DNA from 4 places in the Nonomuraea sp. ATR24 genome. Region 1 is predicted to be linked to each of the others. Evidence: riboswitches for the same ligand, from Rfam matches in the RefSeq annotation. Region 1 holds a riboswitch; each other region holds the start of a gene.
What was found. Region 1 has a riboswitch for cyclic di-AMP ahead of ACBI99_RS32860 (NlpC/P60 family protein). Riboswitches for the same ligand answer to the same signal wherever they lie in the genome.
Positions count from the first base shown of each region.

Region 1 (4,558 bases):
AGGTTGACGGTCGTCTCGTGTCCGGCCACGAGCAGCAGCACGCAGGTGCCGAGCAGTTCCTGCTCGGTCAGCTCCTCGACCTGGGCGAGCGCGCTGAGCAGGTCGTCGCCGGGCCGCTCGCGCCGCAGCGCGATGAGGCGGCGGAAATACGCGCGGAACTCCTCCCGGTCGTGCTCGGTCCGGGAGATCAGGTCCGGCGGCACGATCGGGTCGAGGCTCCTGGCGAGCGTCTCGCTCCAACCGCGGAAGCGCTCGTGGTCCTCTGGAGGCACGCCGAGCATCTCGCTGATCACCATGACGGGCAGCGGGTAGGCGAACGCGCTCATCAGGTCGGCCTCATCGGGCAGCGCGTCGAGGAGCCCGGCGGTGATGGCCTCGATCCGCGGACGCAGCCGCCTGATCATGCCCGGGGTGAAGGCCCGGCTGACCAGGCCGCGCAGCCGGGTGTGGTCCGGCGGGTTCATCATCAGGAACGAGCGGGGCGGCTCGCCGTCGGGCGGGGCGCCGTGGCCGAACCGGGCGTCACGCAGCACCGCGGAGCAGAGCTCGTGCGTGGTGGCGACGAGGAGCCCGCCGCGGGTCCGCAGCAGCGCGTCGCTCTCGCGCAGCTCGCGGTAACGGGTGTACGGGTCGCGCAGGAAGCCGGGGTCGGAGGGATCGAACCCGAGCATGTCCGTTGGCGTCAAAGGAGCGTAGTCAGGATCGCTGTGATCGATCATCATGCTCCGATAAGTGCCGACATATGGCGAGTACTTCACATACAACGGATCATGTCAACGGAAGAGGTCAAGTGCGGCGAATTTCGTGCTTGACGACGTTTCCTGGATGCGTTTACCGTCTGCGAGGATGTGCCGCTCCGGTCGGGCCCTAGACGTCTCCGGGTGGTGCTGGTGGGGGGAGGGCTCCCGATGGATGTGCTCACAGAAGGCGTTGAACTGAGCCGTGCCGATCTGGCGTTGCTGGCCGAACTGGCCAAGGGCGTCACCGTGGACCGGGTCGGCCGACGCCTTGACATCAGCGGTCGCACCGTGCGGCGAAGACTGCGCGGCATCTGCGACCGCATAGGCGTGGCCACCGCGATCGAGGCGGTGGCCTGGGCTGCCCGCAGGCAGCTCATCTAAGGCCGCTGGCCGGCTCTGGCGCCGCTAGTCGGCGATGCGGACGGCTCCGGCGAAGGGGCGCCGGGCGATGGACGCGATCCGCACCACGTCGCCGGTGCGCGGCGCGTGCACCATCATGCCGCCGCCCAGGTAGATGCCCACGTGGTGCAGGTCGTTGTAGAAGAACACCAGGTCGCCCGCGCGCAGCTCCTCCCTGGAGATGTGCCGGCCGGCGGTCCACTGGTCACCGGTGTAGTGCGGCAGCGAGATGCCCACCTGCTGGTAGGCGGCCATCACCAGTCCGGAGCAGTCGTAGCCGCGCGGCCCTTCGGCGCCCCAGATGTACGGCTTGAGCTGCTGGGTGAGCGCCCACTTGGCGGCCTGGGCGGCCTTGCCCGAGCCCGGGATCGGCAGGTTGACCTTGACCGCCGGGGTGCCCGGCCGGCCGGCCTCGCCGAGCGCGCGCCTGAACAGGTTGCTCTCGACCTTGCCGACGAGCTTGACGATCCGGTCGCGCTTGGCGTCGAGGTCCTTGACGATCTTCGAGACCTCGGTGATGCGGGCCTTGGCGCCGGCGCGGGCCCGCTCGGCCGCCTGCATCGCCTTGGTGAGCTGGAGGATCTCCTCGCCCTGCTGCTGCTGGATCGCGTAGTTGGTGGCCGCCAGGTCGAGGTAGCCCTCGGGGTCGTCGGAGTTGACGAACGCCAGGGTGCCCGACAGGCCGCCGTTGATGTAGGTGGTCTGCGCGAGCAGGATCGCCTTGGAGCGCTTGTCGGCCAGCTCGGCCTCGCTGGCGGCCAGCGTCTTCTTGGCGTTGTCGGCGGCCTTCTGGGCCGTCTTGAGCTTCTCCCGCTGGCCGTTGTACTGCTCGGCCAGCGTCTCGATCTCCAGGTGCATCTCCTCGACCTGCTCGGAGAGCTCCTTGAGCGAAGGCTTGGGGTCGGCGGAGGCTGGTGAGCCCAAGGGCAGAGCGAGGACCAGTGCGGCCACGGCGGCCAAGCCGACGACACCGAATCGCTTCTTGCCAGAGCGCCTGTCCAACCAAGCTCCTTCCGTTGACGCCTACCGGGTTAGCTGACGGGTTCGGGCCGGAGCAGCCCTACCGAGCGTGGCTCGGATTCACCCCTGGCAGCGGGTTGACGCCGCCGGCGGGTCCCCGGCTCCCCTCGCGGGGATTGGGCGTGTCGACCGCGCGGTGTGCGCGGGTGACATCGTCGCTGGACACTAATGCACTCCTGGTTCCTGCTCAACCGGAACTGCCGAGTCTGTAGAGGTTTCACAACCGACGGGTCACAAGGTGATCTCGTGGCGAGCCGTACAGAAAAGACTTTATGCCCTCTTTGCCCCAAGTTCGCCCGATCGTGAAACTGTAGGAATCGTGCAATCCGGAGCGTGCACGCACAGTGACGGTCCGGGAGTTTGGGGCGAGCCGTAATGGGGTCTGTACTCTGGATGGCCATGGAGCAGGTCGCCGAGCTAGCGGTCCCCGAGACCGAAGTGCTCGTCAGGCGCGCGCGGACCAGGGACGTCAGGGCGATCAAGCTCCTGGTCGACACCTACGCCGGCGTCGGGCGCAAGATGCTGGAGAAGGCCACCGTCACGCTGTACGAGGACGTCCAGGAGTTCTGGGTGGCCGAGCGGGGCGGCGAGGTCGTCGGCTGTGGCGCGCTGCACGTGCTCTGGGAGGATCTGGCCGAGATCCGCACCGTGGCCGTGCACCCCTCGGCCAGGGGTTTCGGCATCGGCCATCGCGTGGTCTCGGCTCTCATCAGGACCGCTCGGGAGCTTGGGCTGGAACGTGTATTTTGTCTCACTTTCGAGGTGGACTTCTTCGCGAGGCACGGGTTCCGTACGATCCAGGGCACGCCCGTCTCACCCGAGGTGTACGCCGAACTCCTGGCCTCGTACGACGAGGGCGTCGCAGAGTTCCTCGACCTCGAACACGTCAAGCCGAACACCCTGGGCAACACACGCATGCTGCTCCACTTGACATCGGGTGACGCGGACCTTGACTGCCGAGAAAGGTGATTGTTGATACCTATGTCGATACGTTGGGCAGGACAGGCATGTGCCCTGACACGTGCCACATGCGCACTCGAAGCGAGGTGACACGGTGAGCACAGGACAGCCGCCGTATCCACAGGACGATTCCCCCGAGAACTCCCCTGAATACGGCCAGAACGCAGGACGCCCCCAAGGGCAGCCCGACCCCGACGCGACGGTCGTCGGCTACCGCGTGGACGACCCCTACGGCCAGCAGCCCCCCTACGGTCAGCAGCCCCAGCAGGGTTACGGCCAGCAGCCCCAGTACGGCCAGCCCCAGCAGGGCTACGGCCAGCAGCAGGGCTACGGCCAGCAGCCGCAGTACGGCCAGCCGGACTACGGTCAGCAGCAGGGCTACGGCCAGCAGCCGCAGTACGGTCAGCAGCCGCAGTCCCAGCCGGGTTACGGCCAGCAGCCCCCGTCGGGCCAGCAGCCCCAGTACGGCCAGCCCGACTACGGCCAGCAGCAGCAGTATGGTCAGCAGCCGCAGTCCCAGCCCGACTACGGCCAGCAGCAATATGGTCAGCAGCCGCAGTCCCAGCCCGACTACGGCCAGGGTTACGCCCAGCAGCCGCAGTCGCAGCCGCAGTACGGCCAGCCGGACTTCGGTCAGCAGCAGGCTTACGCCCAGCAGCCGCAGTCGCAGCCGGGTTACGGCCAGCAGCAGTACGGTCAGCCCGACTACGGCCAGCAGCAGGGCTACGGGCAGCAGCAGTACGGCCAGCAGCCCCAGTACGGGCAGCAGCAGTACGGCCAGCCCGCCTACGGTCAGCAGCAGGGCTACGGCCAGCCCCAGTACGGGCAGCAGTACGGCCAGCCGGTGGGCATCCAGCCGCCCGGCGCCCCCGCGCCGCTGGCGGAATGGTGGCAGCGCCTGGTGGCGAGGATCGTCGACGGCCTGATCTTCGGCGTCGTCTACTTCATCATCAACCTCATCCTGGGCATCTTTTTTGTCGTCAGCTACAACTCGGTCACCGGCGTCACGACGGGTATCGCGAGCTCCCTCATCGTCGGCGTCATCCAGTACCTCCTCCTGGCCGCGCTCTACGTGGCCTACGACTTCTTCATGACGAAGATGAGCGGCCAGACCGTCGGCAAGATGGTCATGGGCATCAAGGTCGTCCAGGTGGGTCATGCGATGCCGTCCGGCGGGCTGCCCAACGACGCCGCGCTCAAGCGGGCCGGCGGGACCTGGGGCGGCTACGTCCTGGGCGTCATCCCGCTCCTCGGCCCGCTTCTCGGCGGCGTCCTCGTTCTGCTGAACGCGGCTTCCCAGCTCTGGGACAAGCCGCTGCAGCAGACGTTCGCCGACAAGTTCGCGAACACCGTGGTGGTCAAGATCAAGTAAGTCTCAGCAACAGCGAAACAGGGGCCGGCATCCCGCCGGCCTCTGTTTTGTGTGTACGAGCCGTACC
Region 1 is NZ_JBGNUU010000017.1:13,047-17,604, forward strand. It holds gene ACBI99_RS32850 (cytochrome P450) at 1-671, opposite strand, end outside; gene ACBI99_RS32855 (LuxR C-terminal-related transcriptional regulator) at 909-1,121, shown strand; gene ACBI99_RS32860 (NlpC/P60 family protein) at 1,146-2,141, opposite strand; cyclic di-AMP (ydaO/yuaA leader) riboswitch at 2,145-2,292, opposite strand; gene ACBI99_RS32865 (amino-acid N-acetyltransferase) at 2,559-3,128, shown strand; gene ACBI99_RS32870 (RDD family protein) at 3,214-4,491, shown strand.

Region 2 (4,558 bases), on a different contig from region 1:
CGGAGTTCATGCGCCGCTCGCAGGCGTGGCAGCACATCTACAACCCGGGCAGCGGGTGGATCCAGCCGCGCATGGGCGACGGCTCGTTCACCTGGCCGTTCGACCCGGCCGCGCCCGACGTGTACATGGAGGGCAACGGGGCGCAGTACCACTGGCTGGTGCCGCACAACCCGGCCGGGCTGTTCGCGGCGATGGGCGGCGCCGGCAAGGTGGTGCCCCGGCTGGACGAGTACTTCGGCGAGCTGAACGCCGGACCCGCCGTGGCGCGCGCCTACCTGGGCAACGAGGTGTCGCTGCCGTCGCCGTGGCTGTACGCGTGGGCCGGGCAGCCGTACAAGACGCAGGAGCTGGTGCGCCGGGTTCAGCGGGAGCTGTTCGGGCCGGGCCCGGACGGGCTGGTCGGCAACGACGACCTGGGCGCGATGGGCTCCTGGTACGTGTGGTCGGCCATGGGACTGTTCCCGGCGATCCCGGGCCGGGCCGAGCTGCTGGTGAGCACGCCGCTGTTCGACCGGATCACGATCGACCGGCCGGGCGGCGACATCGTCGTCAACTCCTGGGGGCAGGGCTCGTACGTGCGGTCCCTGCGGGTGAACGGCGCGGAGACGGACCGGGCGTGGCTGCCGGAGTCGTTCGCGACCGGCGGCGGGCGGCTGGACTTCGCCGTCGGCTGGTCCCCGGACCGGAGCTTCGGCGCGGACCCGGCGGACGCGCCGCCGTCGTTCGGCGACGGGACGCTGCCGTACCTGGCGGGCTTCAGCCGGGGCAGCGGCCCGGTCGAGCCGGGCGGCACGTTCGCGACGGAGCTGGCGGTGCGCTCGACGGGCCCGGCCGCCACGCTGACCTGGGAGGCCAGGCCGCCGGACGGCGTCACCGTGTCGCCGTCACGCGGCACGCTCACCGTGGGCGCGGGCGGGCAGGAGCGTCAGGCGCTGGAGGTGTCGGTGTCCGGCGACGTGCCGCGCGGCTTCGTCAGCGTGCCGGTCGTCGTGGGCGAGCGGCGGGCGTCGGTGCGGCTCAACGTGGCGGCGCGCGGCACCCCCGAGTGGCATCACAACAACGTCGGCATCGGCGACATGACCGCTCCCGGCGAGGCCAACATCGACGGGCCGGGCTTCAGCCTGTCGGCGCAGGCGCTGGCCGAGGCGGGGCTCACGCCGGGCGGCACGGTGAGGTGGCGGGACTACTCGTTCACCTGGCCCGACCGCGGGCGCGGCGAGTGGGACAACGTGCGCACCGGCGGCAAGGCGCTGGAGGTGGCCGCGCCCGACGGCGCCACGAGCGTCGCCTTCCTGGGCACGGGCGTGAACGGCTGGCCCGAGTCGCAGGTCACCGTCACCTACGCCGACGGCACGACCAGCACCGGCAGGCTCGGCTTCAGCGACTGGATCCTCGACTTCGGCGGCGGGCAGCCGCAGTTCGGCAACGAGGTCGTGGCGCGCACGCCGCACCGGCTGTTCTGGGGCTCGTGGGCGTTGCAGCCGGTGCCGGCGCACGTGTACGCCTCGCAGCCGATCGCGCTGGACCCGGGCAAGAAGGTGCGCAGCTTCGCCTTCTCCGACCCGGAGGACGGCGAGCTGCACCTGTTCACCTGGGCGTTCAGGTAGCCCATACCGGGGCGGCGCCCCTCAGGCTCAGCATCATCGAGTAGAGGGACGTCGTCGCGGTGATGAAGACGCGGTTGCGCTTGAGGCCGCCGAAGACGAGGTTGGAGGCGCTCTCCGGCAGGTGCAGCCTGCCGAGGAGCGTCCCGTCGGGGTGGTAGGCGTGGATCGACCGGCCGACGGCGGCCCACAGGCGGCCGGTGTCGTCGAGCCGCATGCCGTCGTAGCTGCCGTCGGCGTCGCCCTGCTGCTCGGCGAACACCTTGCCGCCGGTGAGCGTGCCGTCGCGGGTGACCTCGAAGACGCGGACGTGGCGGCGCTCGGTGTCGGCGACGTAGAGCAGCCGCTCGTCGGGGGAGAACGCCAGGCCGTTGGGGCGGGCGAAGTCGCCGGCCACCATGCTCACCTCGCCGCCGGCGGGGTCGATCCGGTAGACGTGGCAGCCGTCGATCTCCGGCTCGGCCCGGTGGCCCTCGTAGTCGCCGAGGATGCCGTAGGGCGGGTCGGTGAACCAGACGGACCCGTCGGAGCGCACGACGGCGTCGTTGGGGCTGTTGAGCCGCTTGCCGCGCCACCGGTCGGCGAGCACGGTGACGGAGCCGTCGTGCTCGGTGCGGGTCACCCGGCGGGCGCCGTGCTCGCAGGAGATCAGCCGGCCCTCGCGGTCGAGGGTGTTGCCGTTGACGTAGCCGGCCGGTTGGCGGAAGGGACCCACGGCGCCGGTCAGCTCGTCCCAGCGCAGCATCCGGTCGTTGGGGATGTCGCTCCAGACCAGGTAGCGGCCCGCGGGGACGTAGACGGGCCCTTCGGCCCAGCGGGTGCCCCGGTGGAGGCGCTCCAGGTTGCGGTCACCGGTGACGTCGGCGATGCGGCGGTCGAACGCCTCGAACTCCACGGGGATGAGGTCCACCCGCTCTTCTTACCAAGATCTGCCCGGCCCGGCCAGCACCTTTTTGACCACAAGCGTTGGTCTACACTTGTTGGCATGGCGTTCACGGAAAGGTCCGAGGCCACGCGCACGGCGATCCTCGGCGCGGCCCGCAAGCTCTTCGCCGAGCAGGGGTTCGCGGGCACCACCATCCGGAAGGTGGCCTCGCTGGCCGGCGTCGATCCGTCCATGGTGATGCGCTACTACGTCAACAAGGAGGGCCTCTTCCGCGCCGCGGTGGACCTGCGGCTCAACCTGGAGGAGCTGCCCGCGCCGCCGCGCGAGCGCCTCGGCGAGGCGATGGCGCGCCACTTCCTGTCCCGCTGGGAGGGCGACCTGTCGGACGAGGCGATCATGCTGCTGCTGCGCTCGTCGTCCACGAACGCGCTGGCGGCGCAGAGCATGCGCGACGTGTTCACCTCCCAGGTCGCCTCGTTCGTCGGCCGGGCGCTCGGCTGCGGGCCGGAGGAGGCGGCGCGGCGGGCCGGGCTGGTGAGCACGCAGCTGCTCGGGCTGGCCTTCACCCGTTATGTCGTACGGCTGCCGCCCGTGGTGGCGATGACGGCCGAGGAACTGGCGCGCAGCGTGGGGCCGGTGGTGCAGCACTACTTGACGGGCGATTTGCCATAGTTTGTCAAGTTTCGTACCTTATGCGCGCAATGCCCGGACCGTGGGCCCGTTCGCGGGGCCCGCGGCCGCCGAATCCGCCTCACGCGGAACCGGGGACCCACTCTCTCTTGGGGTGAATCGGCGCGCCGGCTCCCCCGGCCGCGCCCGTAGGGCACTTCCAGGCCCGAACCCGTCAGCTAACCCGGTAGGCGGCATGGAAGCAAGGAGCACAGCCCTTCATGCCCACCTCCCTCTTCTCCAGCGCCCGGCCGCGCCGCTGGGGCCGCGCCCTGGCCGGCGCCGCCCTCGCCGCCGGCGTCCTGACGACCGGCACGACCGCCGCCCACGCGGCCACCACAGCCACCCCCGCCACCACGGCCTCTTTCGCCGGCCCGGCATCGTACGCGCCCGCTGACGCGCCCGCCGTGCTCGGGCGGGCCGCACTGGTCGTCGACACGTCCACCGGCGAGGTCCGCTACAGCAAGGACGCCGGCGAGCGCCTTCCCGTGGCCAGCCTGACCAAGATGATGACCGCCCACGTCGTGCTCCAGGAGGCCGACCCGGCCGACGTCGTCGAGGTGACGGCCGAGGACGTGCGCTACGCGGCCCGGGGCGGCGCGGCCGTCGCCGGGCTGCGCGCCGGTGACCGGCTGCCGGTGCGGGACGTGCTCCACGCCCTGCTGCTGCCGTCCGGCGCGGACGCCGCCCACGTGCTGGCGCGCACGTACGGGCCGGGTGTCGAGGGGTTCGTCGGGAAGATGAACGCGGCCGCCCGCGAGCTGGGCATGGCCGACACCCTGTACGTCAACGCCGACGGCATGCCGACGAACGGCGGCGGCCACTCCACGGCGGCCGACCAGGCACGGCTGGCCGAGGCGGTGCTGCGGAACGAGACGCTGAAGTCGATCACCTCGACGCGCTACCACTCGGTCGGGGCGACGAGTGAGCACGGCTCCTACTCGTGGCGCAACACCAACCGGCTGCTCGCCCAGCCGGGCGCGGTCGGCGTGAAGACCGGCTACACGCGCGCCGCGGGTTACACGCTGGCGTTCGCCGCCGAGCGGGACGGCCGGCTGCTGGTCGGGGTGATCCTCGGCGAGAGCGACTCCGGCCGCCGCTTCGACACCGCCCAGGCGCTGCTCGACTGGGCCGCCACCGCCGGGAAGGCGTGACGGCTCAGGCGGCCCGGCCGAGCAGGACGCCGCCGCCCACCCCGAGGGCGAGCGAGGCGACGGCCGCCACGCAGGCGACCGCGCGCGCCAGGCCCGGGGGCGGCGCGGCCGGCGGGTCGCCGCGGAACACCACGGCGACCCAGCGCAGGTAGTAGTACAGGCTCGCCACGGTGTTGACCAGGACGAGCACGGCCAGCCAGGCGTAACCGCCGTCCCACGCGGCGGCGAACACGAGCACCTTGGCG
Region 2 is NZ_JBGNUU010000008.1:241,976-246,533, forward strand. It holds gene ACBI99_RS21945 (GH92 family glycosyl hydrolase) at 1-1,607, shown strand, start outside; gene ACBI99_RS21950 (SMP-30/gluconolactonase/LRE family protein) at 1,600-2,514, opposite strand; gene ACBI99_RS21955 (TetR family transcriptional regulator) at 2,590-3,162, shown strand; cyclic di-AMP (ydaO/yuaA leader) riboswitch at 3,219-3,368, shown strand; gene ACBI99_RS21960 (D-alanyl-D-alanine carboxypeptidase family protein) at 3,381-4,313, shown strand; gene ACBI99_RS21965 (NADH-quinone oxidoreductase subunit N) at 4,318-4,558, opposite strand, start outside.
Region 2: it holds a riboswitch for cyclic di-AMP, as region 1 does, so the genes downstream of both, ACBI99_RS21960 (D-alanyl-D-alanine carboxypeptidase family protein) here and ACBI99_RS32860 (NlpC/P60 family protein) in region 1, are expected to answer to the same signal.

Region 3 (4,558 bases), on a different contig from region 1:
CGCCCCCAGCGCCGCGCCGAGCGCCCCGACGAGCGTGCCGTGCAGCACGTCGCGGTTCTTCGCGTGGCCGAGCTCGTGCGCCACCACCAGCTCCACCTCGCGCGGCGGCGCCTTGAGCAGCGTGTCGTAGACGACGATCCGGCGGGTCGCGCCGAACCCCGAGACGTAGGCGTTCAGCGCGGTCGTCCGGCGCGAGGCGTCGGCCACCAGCACGTCCTCCACCGGCACTCCGTCACGCTCGGCCATCGCCATCAGGTTGGCGCGCAGCGGCGAGTCCGGCATGGCGTGGAAGTCGTTGAACACCGGCTCGAACACCACCGGGTAGACGAACGACGCCCCCACGGTCAGCGCGAACGCCCCGGCGGCGGCCGGGATCCACCAGCGCCGGACCCGCCGCGCCAGCGCCACCACGGCCAGCACCATGACGGCCAGCAGGGCCGCGTTGATGCCGACGCTCTTGAGCCGGTCGCCCGTCCAGGCCGCCCAGTCCTGCGTGGACAGCCCGAAGTCGCGCAGCGCCCCCTCGAACCACATGCCGAGCGGCCACCGCACGGCCTCCTCGATCACCGTGAGCACGAGGACGCCCAGCAGCACCCGCGCCCACCACGGGCCCCGCAGCCATCCCAGCAGCCTCGCGCCGAGCGGCGTGGCCACGAGCAGCCCGGCGAACACCAGCGTGACGCCCAGCGACAGGTAGCTCGGCACGCTGGTGGCCGCGTCGAACGCCTGCGAGCGGGCGATCTCGGCGGCGCCGAAGTCACGCGCCGGGTCGGGCGTCACCTCGGGCGCCCCGGCGGGCAGCGCCGTCCACGGCGTCGTGAACGCCACCACCCCGGCGATCACCGCCCCCAGCACGGCCAGCCCGGCCCCGGCCTCCCGCCGCAGCCTCGCCTCCCGCCCGCCCCCATCGCCTGTCACGTGCCCGTCCCCGTCCCCGGCCACGTCCTCGTCCCCCGTCTCGGGCGACGGCTCGGCGACGTCCGCCCCCTGCAGGGCGCGGGTGGCGGGCGGGCCGACGTCCTGTTCGGTCGTCTCGCGCCGTTCCTGCCGGTCGTCCATGTCGCGTCCCCTCACGCCAGTCGGTCCCGGACGTACGCGCGCCACAGCCGGGTCAGCGTGCCCGCCGAGAGCCCCAGCGAGGCCAGCGCCCGGCCGGCGCCGTACGTCTGGGCATCACGGTAGAGCCTCACCAGGCTCTTCTCACCCCAGCGCGCGGCGACGAAGCGACACACCAGCCAGGCTTCCTGGTACGCGCGGGCGAGCCGGCCCGCGTCGGCCCCGGGGACGAAGTCGGCCCCGTCCGGCAGATCGGACGGCGTCCGCCCGGCCCGCACCTCGGCGGCCAACTCGGCGGCGGCCACCTCGACGGGCAGCCCGGCGTCCCGGTAGGCCACGTAGTCGGCGAAGCCCTCGTACAGCCAGACGGGCAGCCCGTCGGTCCCGGCGGCCACGTGGGTCAGCTCGTGCGCCAGCACGACGTCACGCCCGACCGGGGTGAGCCGGGCGAAGTGCTCGGGCACCACGATCACGCGTCCCCGGTCGGCCACCGCCGCCAGCCCGTCGACCGACGCGACGCCGGCCAGCGCGGCGGCCTCCCGCGCCGAGGCGGGCACCAGGACCACGGCCCGGACGTCGCCGCCCAGCACTCCGCCGACCCGCCGCCCCGCGGTGTCGGCCCGGCGCGCCAGGTCCGCCAGCAGCCCGGGGGGCGCGTCCTGCCCGGCGACGAGCGACCGCTCACCGCGTACGACGTCGAGCCCGTCGCCCCAGCGCGCCCGCACGCCGGCGAGCACCCCCGCCTCGACGGCGGCGCCTCCCGGCCCCGGGACCGGGCCGGACCCACCGGCCAGGAACGCCGCGACAACCAGCAGCACCACCGGCACGACCCGCCGACGCATCCACGCGGACACCCTGCCGGGCGCGCCGCCGGACGTGCTGCCGGGCCCATTTCCAGGCCCGCTGCCGGACCCCCTGTCGGACACGCTGCCCGATCGTAGCCGCCGATCCTGAGCGTCGCCCGGGAAGGCCGAAGGCCCCGTCCCGGGGCGGGGACGGGGCCTTCGGCGCAGGTCACAGACCGGGACGCACCGCGCCCGCGAACGACGCCTTGCGCCAGCCGCGAAGCTTCTCGACGCGCACGCGCTGGCCCGTTCTCGGCGAGTGGACCATCTTGCCGTCGCCGACGTACATGCCCACGTGCCCGAGCCCGCGGAAGAACATCAGGTCACCCGGCTGCAGGTGCTTGTAGGAGACCTTCTTCCTGATGCGCGCGAACTGGCTGTTCGTCACGCGCGGGATCTTCACCCCGGCCTTCTTCCAGGCGTACTGGACGAGGCCCGAGCAGTCGAACGACCCGGGGCCGGTGGCGCCGTAACGGTACGGGTCGCCGATCTGCTTCTTGGCCACGGCCACGGCCTTGCGGGCCTTGGCCTTCTGCCGAGCGACCTTGGCCACCTTCGACGACTTGACGGACTTCTCCGTCTTGGTCACCGCAGTGGTGGCGAACTCATTCGTCGTCGCCGCCTGCGCCGCCGGGGCGTGGACGACCAGACCTCCGGCCGTCACGGTGATCAGCGCTACGCCACTCAGGGCGAGACGGGACAGACGGGGGTTGTGCGAGAGGGTAGACAGGATTGCTCCTAGGGGCTTCCACGAACGCCTACCGGGTTAGCTGACGGATTCGGGCCTGGAAGTCGCCCTACGGCGCTGAACGCGCCGATTCACCCCTGATCACCGCGTACGGGATCGTTGGGTCCCCGGCTCCGTGCCTCCTGGCTGCACGGACTCGGCAGGCCACCGCCGCGTCTTCGCGCCTCGGGGGCGCTGGCCGCGGTGACCGGCGGATGATTCTCTCTGTCGAACATCGGGGGACCCGATGGTGACCGGCGGGCGTCCTGGCTGGAACGCCGCGACGCCAGAAGTTACGCCGAAAAGTCACGTAATGGCAAAGCCTGAGTAAGCGAGTAAAGATCAGACACGCCGGGAGTCAGGTCCTCATACCCCGCCGGAGCAGCGGGTTTCGTTACCCAAGTGTGACCCTCCTCACACTTGGGCCGACCCCGTCTTGTCAGGGGCGTACGGCGCCCACGAGACGGCGCCCGTACGACGAGAGTGTGACCACCTTCACCACGTCACCCGTCTGCGGCGCATGCACGATCTTGCCGCCGCCCGCATAGATGCTCACGTGCCCGAGGCCCTCGCTGAAGATCAGGTCGCCGGGCTCCAGCGCGTTGAGCGACACCTTGCGGCTGGCGCCCCACGACCACTGCTGCCAGGTCGTGCGCGGCAGCGACACGCCACCGGCCCGCCAGGCGGCCTGCGTGAGCCCCGAGCAGTCGTAGCCGCCCGGCCCGGTGCCGCCGAACACGTACGGCTTGCCGACCTGCGCGTACGCGAAGCGCAGCACGGCCGCCGCGTTGCCCGAGGCGGGACCCGTGTACTTGAGGCCGGTGCTGTTGGGATTGCCCGCCTTGTACGCGCCCAGCCGGTCGAGGAGCTTCTTCTGGTCCTTGATGAGGTCCAGGATCTCCGCCCGGTCCTTCTTGACCGCGTCCCGCTCCTTGTCGGCCGCGGCCAGCGCCTCCTCGGCGCGGTCACGGTCGGCCTTCAGCCCCCGGTTCGCCCGGTCGAAGGCGGCGAGCTTCTGGGTGCGCTCCTGCGCGAGCTGCCCGCGTAACGCCATCCCGTACAGCAGATCGGCCGGATCGTCGCTGGTCATCATGCTGGGCAGGGTCGAGAAGTCGCCCCCCAGCTTGTACGTCTCGACGGCCATGTTGACGACCTCGCCGCGCAGATCCGCGACGGTCGCCAGCTTGCGCTTGTACGTGTCGTTCAGCCGGCTGTAGCGCGCCTTGGCCTCTTTGTACTTCTCGGTGGCCGTGTTGTAGCGGTCCACGACCTTGTCGGCCTTGTCGTTGAGCTTGTCGAGCTTCGCTCTCGCCTGCGCGAGAGTCGGCTTGGGATCGGCCAGCACCCCTCCGACGGGGGTCATCACCAGTCCGAACACCAGACCCGCGGCCAGCGGCACCCGGCCCAACCTCACAGCGTCGCCTCCCAGGGGATCATCCTCGGGGCGAAATAGTACAGAAGTGGCGAGTAATCCTCACCTAAACGCCATATTCGTCATCTATGCGCGACCGAGCCGCCTCAGCAGCAGCGCGGACGGAACGGGCCTGGCGCCCATCCGCCTGACGGACTCGGCCACCTCGCGGTCGGAGGACACCACGGCGATCGCCCGGCCGGGCGGCTCGGCCCGGACGAGCTGGCGGATCAGGTCGTCGGCGATCTCACCCGGCGCGCTGAACAGCACCCGCACCCCGCGCGGCGCCACCACCTGCACCGGAGAGTTGAGCTCGGCGCCGTCGAACACCACGGTCACCTCGACGCGCGTCTGCGCGACCAGCCCGCCGAGCCCGGTCATCAGGCGGGCGCGCTGGTCGGCGAGCGTGAGCGTGCCGTAGCCGGACTTGGTCACGTTGTAGCCGTCGATGATCAGATGCACCTGCGGCAGCGCCAGAAGCTGATCGAGCAGCTGCGGGTCGTCGTCGGCCAGCGCGCG
Region 3 is NZ_JBGNUU010000002.1:295,387-299,944, forward strand. It holds gene ACBI99_RS05265 (M48 family metallopeptidase) at 1-1,059, opposite strand, end outside; gene ACBI99_RS05270 (hypothetical protein) at 1,071-1,898, opposite strand; gene ACBI99_RS05275 (C40 family peptidase) at 2,071-2,565, opposite strand; cyclic di-AMP (ydaO/yuaA leader) riboswitch at 2,642-2,801, opposite strand; gene ACBI99_RS05280 (NlpC/P60 family protein) at 3,068-4,042, opposite strand; gene ACBI99_RS05285 (NYN domain-containing protein) at 4,127-4,558, opposite strand, start outside.
Region 3: it holds a riboswitch for cyclic di-AMP, as region 1 does, so the genes downstream of both, ACBI99_RS05275 (C40 family peptidase) here and ACBI99_RS32860 (NlpC/P60 family protein) in region 1, are expected to answer to the same signal.

Region 4 (4,558 bases), on a different contig from region 1:
CGGGACGGCGGATCGACTGGTCGGGCCGGGCCTCGATCTTGCCCGTGCCCCACAGCCGCTGCATCGCCATGGACTTGAAGGTGTTGAGGAGCACGGTCTTGCCGACGCCGCGCAGGCCGGTGACGACCATGCTGCGCTCGGGACGGCCGCGGGCCACCCGCTCCAGCACGACCTCGAACTGCTGCAGCTCACGGTCGCGCCCGGCGAGCTCCGGCGGACGCTGTCCGGCTCCGGGGGCGTAGGGGTTGCGCACAGGGTCCACGCTCTCGGACTCTATTGCCGGATATAGCCGCCGTCTTAGATTTGGGAAGAAAGCGCTACGGCGTGTCCGGGCAGGGGCGAGCGCGAGCACCGTCACCGGACACACCCCCTCTCACCAGGCCGAACCCTTGTTCGATTCGAGTACCTAAGACTGTAGCGCGGACTCGAACAGGTGCGCGATGATTTCGGGTAAAGAAGTTTGCAACAGCCGAGCCCACCCCGGGCGTCATGGTGGTGTGGAGTTCGAGGATTTCGTCCGGGCCCGCGGGCCGGCCCTCCTGCGATACGGCTACGTGCTCACCGGCAACGCCGATGACGCCGCCGATCTGGTGCAGGAGGCGCTGCTGCGGCTGAGCGACACCTGGCGGCGGGTGCGCAACAAGGACAATCCGGAGTCGTACGTCCGTACGATCATGGCCCGCCAGCACGTGAGCTGGTGGCGCAAGGTGCGGCGCGAGCGCCTGACGGGCGAGCTGCCCGAGGGCTCCTACACCGACATCCACTCCACCGGCGAGCTCTGGAGAGAGCTCGCCACCCTGCCGCGGCGGCAACGCGCCGTGCTGGTGCTGCGCTACTACGAGGACCTGTCCGACCAGGAGATCGCCGACATCCTCGGCATCTCCCGAGGAACGGTGCGAAGCCAGGCGTTCCGCGGGCTCAACACGCTCCGGGTCAGGCCGGCGATGCTCGAAAGGGGACGGGCGTGAGGACAGAGGACGAGCTGGTCGCAGCGCTGCGACAGGGCGCCGCGGACGCGCCGGAGCCGGACCTGCTGGCGGGGGTCGCCCGGCTGCGCAGGCGGCGGCGCGCCAGGAGAAGGGCGCAACTGCTGGCCGCGGCGGCCGTGGTGGCGGTCGCGGGCACGGGCACGGCGGTCTTCAGGGGCACCGCCGTCCAGGAGGCCCCGCAGCCGCTGGCGACGGCCACGGCGTCGATCGCCCCGGTGCCCGTCGAGCCGGTGGAAGCGGTGGCGGCGGAGCTGTGGCCGGAGGCGGTGTTCACCATGCCGGCCAGGAACTCCGACGGCTGGCGCTACCGCCCCATCACCGCCATCAGCCCCACGGAGGTCCTGCTCAGCGCCGAGTCGTCGTTCGAGAAGGCCGGCAAGTTCGAGGTGTACGACTCGCGTACCGGAAAGGCCAGGCTCGTCGCCGAGGTGCCGAAGGACGACCGGCTGAAGAAGTACATCGTGCAGGGCGTGACCGTGGACGGCGCGAACGTCGCCTGGTTCGCGTACGGCGAGCAGGGCGATGGCGCGCAGATCCGCGACATCTGGACGGTCCCGCTGGCCGGCGGCGAGGCCAGGCTGGTGGCCAGCCGCGTGGGCCAGGACGCCGACCTCGACGCGATCGGCCTGGACGGCGACCACGTCGTCTGGTCGGAGGTCGACGGCGGCGTGTGGCGGCACCCGCTCGGCGGGATCGAGCCCGAGCGCGTCCCGGGCAGCGACGGCCTGCACCTCATCCAGTGGCCCTGGGCCACCGACGTGGCCGACCTGCCGGGGGATCTGGACCACAACCAGCTCCGGCTGGTGAACCTGGAGGACGGCTCCAGCCTCACCGTGGCGGCGCCGCCGGGCGTGCAGGGCATGCGCTGCGGGCCGGTCTGGTGTTACGGCCGGGCGGAGCGCGGCACGGTCATCAGCCGCGTCGACGGCTCGCAGCCGCCCCGGGAGGTCGCGCGCGGCATCGGCATGGGCGTGGCGCGCTACCCGATCCTGGACCGGTTCCTGGCGGCGGGCAATGCGGTGTACGACCTGGCGACGGGCACGATGGTGAGCTTCGGCAACCCGGGCAACTGGTACGGGGCGGGCGTCTCGTCGGAACCGAGCACCGTCTTCTACTGGGGCGCCACCAAGGGGGACAAGCCGGACAAGTTCCGGGTGCTGAACTTGGCAGCGGTCCCACCGGCGCAATAGCGTTCCGCCTCATGCGGACCTTCGCGAACGTACAGGAACTCAAGGCTGCCGTCGGCGAGAAGTTCGGCCCCACCGAGTGGCGCACCGTCACCCAGGAACAGGTCAACCTCTTCGCGGACGCCACCGACGACCACCAGTGGATCCACGTCGACGTGGAGCGGGCCAAGGAGGGCCCGTTCGGCGGCACGATCGCGCACGGCTACCTGAGCCTGTCGCTGCTGCCGGCGTTCATGTTCGAGCTGGTGCGGGTCGAGGGCATCGCGATGGGCGTCAACTACGGCCTGAACAAGGTGCGCTTCCCCCGCCCGGTGCCGGTCGGGGCCAGGGTGCGGGCCACGGCCGAGCTGACCGACGTCAAGGGGACGCCGGCGGGCTACCTGTCCAACCTCAAGATGACCATCGAGGTCGAGGGCGAGAAGCGCCCGGCGTGCATCGCCGAGACGCTCAGCCTTTACGTTCCCGCGGAGTAGCCGGGCCGCGGGCCCCCGCCCGCGGCCGGTTTCGTGGAAATTTCGTTACGAGGGAATTACCCAGGTCAGGGGTGTGTTGGACATTTCTGTACGCGGGTAAGACGCGACCGACTCTCGGGCGTCACGACCCACCGTCCATCACAGGGACCGACCTGTGACCGCTGAATCCGCTCACACGCGGAACCGGGGACCCATGTGTTCCACCGGGGTGAATCGGCACCGACATCGCCGTAGGGCAGCTTCCACGCCCGAACCCGTCAGCTAACCCGGTAAGCGGTATGGAAGCGAGGAGTTACCCTTAATGCGCCCCATCCGCACCCCCAAGATCAACGTGTCCAAGGCCGTCCTCGGCGCCGCGCTCGTCGCGACCGCTTTCGGCGCCCACGTGTCGGCGGACGCCAGCACCGCGACCACCGCCAACACCCAGCCGCAGGCCGCCCAGGCCCAGCAGGCCGCCACGAACCAGAACACCAGGGTCAACGTCTCCGCCTCGCAGGTCCTGGCCGTCGCCAAGGCCCAGGTCGGCACCTCCGAGAACGCCGCCGGCGGTGGCACCAAGTTCCAGCAGTGGTACGCCAACTCCCAGCGCGCCGCCGAGACCGTCCAGCGTGACGGCGGCAACCGCCAGGACTACCTGAACGCCGCCTGGTGCTCGATGTTCGTCTCCTGGGTCGGCGAGCAGACCGGCGCCCGCCCGCAGGTCGGCTGGGACGCCTACACCGTGACCCACGCCAAGTGGTTCGCCGCCAACGACCGCTGGGGCCAGGAGGCCAAGCCCGGCGCCGTGGTCTTCTTCTCCTGGAGCGGCAGCAAGGACATCAGCTCCATCGACCACGTCGGCTTCGTCGTCAAGGACAACGGTGACGGCACGATCTCCACGATCGAGGGCAACACCGGCAACGGCAAGGTCGAGGAGCGGGTCCGTCCCACCTCGCAGGTCGCCGGCTACGGCTACCCGTCGTACGCCGCCTGATCAGACCGCCTCGAAAGCGCGCGTCCCCTTCCGGGGGCGCGCGCTTTTCGCGTTTCGTGCAACGGTACGGCGTGCTGGAGGATCCCTGGATACGTGGACCACACAACCGAGTTCGACGAGTTCGTCCGGAGCCGGGGCGACGCGCTCCTCCGGTACGGCTACGTGCTGTCCGGCAACGCGGACGACGCGGCGGACCTCGTCCAGGAGGCCCTGGCCAGGCTGGGTGACGCCTGGTCACGGGTGCGCAAGAAGGACGACCCCGAGGGGTACGTGCGCACGACCATGGTCAGGCTGCACATCACCTCGTGGCGGCGCAGGCACCGGGAGGAACTGGTGTCCGTCGTGCCGGAGAAGGGGCGCTTCGACCGCTACGAGGACGCGGACCTGTGGGCGGACCTGCAACGGCTGCCGCCCAGGATGCGAGTGGTCCTCGTGCTGCGCTACTACGAGGACCTGCCCGACGCGGAGATCGCCGCGATCCTCGGCGTCTCGCGCGGCACCGTGCGCAGCCAGGCGGCGCGTGCCCTGGACAAGCTCCGGATCAAGCGAATGCTGCAGGAGGCACGATGAGAAGCGAAGAGGACCTGGTCCGGACCCTGCGTGCCGGGGCCGGGCACGTCACGCCGACCGGCGGGCTGGCGGCGGCGGTCGCGGCCCGGCGGCGGTCGCGGCGACGCCGGCAGTGGGCGGGCATGGCCCTGGCGGCCGCCTCGGTGGTGCTGGTGGCCGGAGGGACGATGGCGATGTGGCGGGGGGAGCCTCGGGTGTCGGTGGAGCCGGCGGTCGCGGTGACCACGGTGTCGCCTGGAGAGGTGGCCAGTGCCGTCCCCAGGGTGGCGGAGGTGAAGCCGGTGGCCGAGGTGTGGCCGGAGGCGGTGTTCACGATGCCGGCCGCGGCCCCCGATGGTTGGAAATATCGCCCGGTGACCGGAATTT
Region 4 is NZ_JBGNUU010000024.1:89,539-94,096, forward strand. It holds gene ACBI99_RS38705 (ATP-binding protein) at 1-262, opposite strand, end outside; gene ACBI99_RS38710 (SigE family RNA polymerase sigma factor) at 498-968, shown strand; gene ACBI99_RS38715 (hypothetical protein) at 965-2,179, shown strand; gene ACBI99_RS38720 (MaoC family dehydratase) at 2,191-2,649, shown strand; cyclic di-AMP (ydaO/yuaA leader) riboswitch at 2,799-2,940, shown strand; gene ACBI99_RS38725 (CHAP domain-containing protein) at 2,951-3,622, shown strand; gene ACBI99_RS38730 (SigE family RNA polymerase sigma factor) at 3,716-4,192, shown strand; gene ACBI99_RS38735 (hypothetical protein) at 4,189-4,558, shown strand, end outside.
Region 4: it holds a riboswitch for cyclic di-AMP, as region 1 does, so the genes downstream of both, ACBI99_RS38725 (CHAP domain-containing protein) here and ACBI99_RS32860 (NlpC/P60 family protein) in region 1, are expected to answer to the same signal.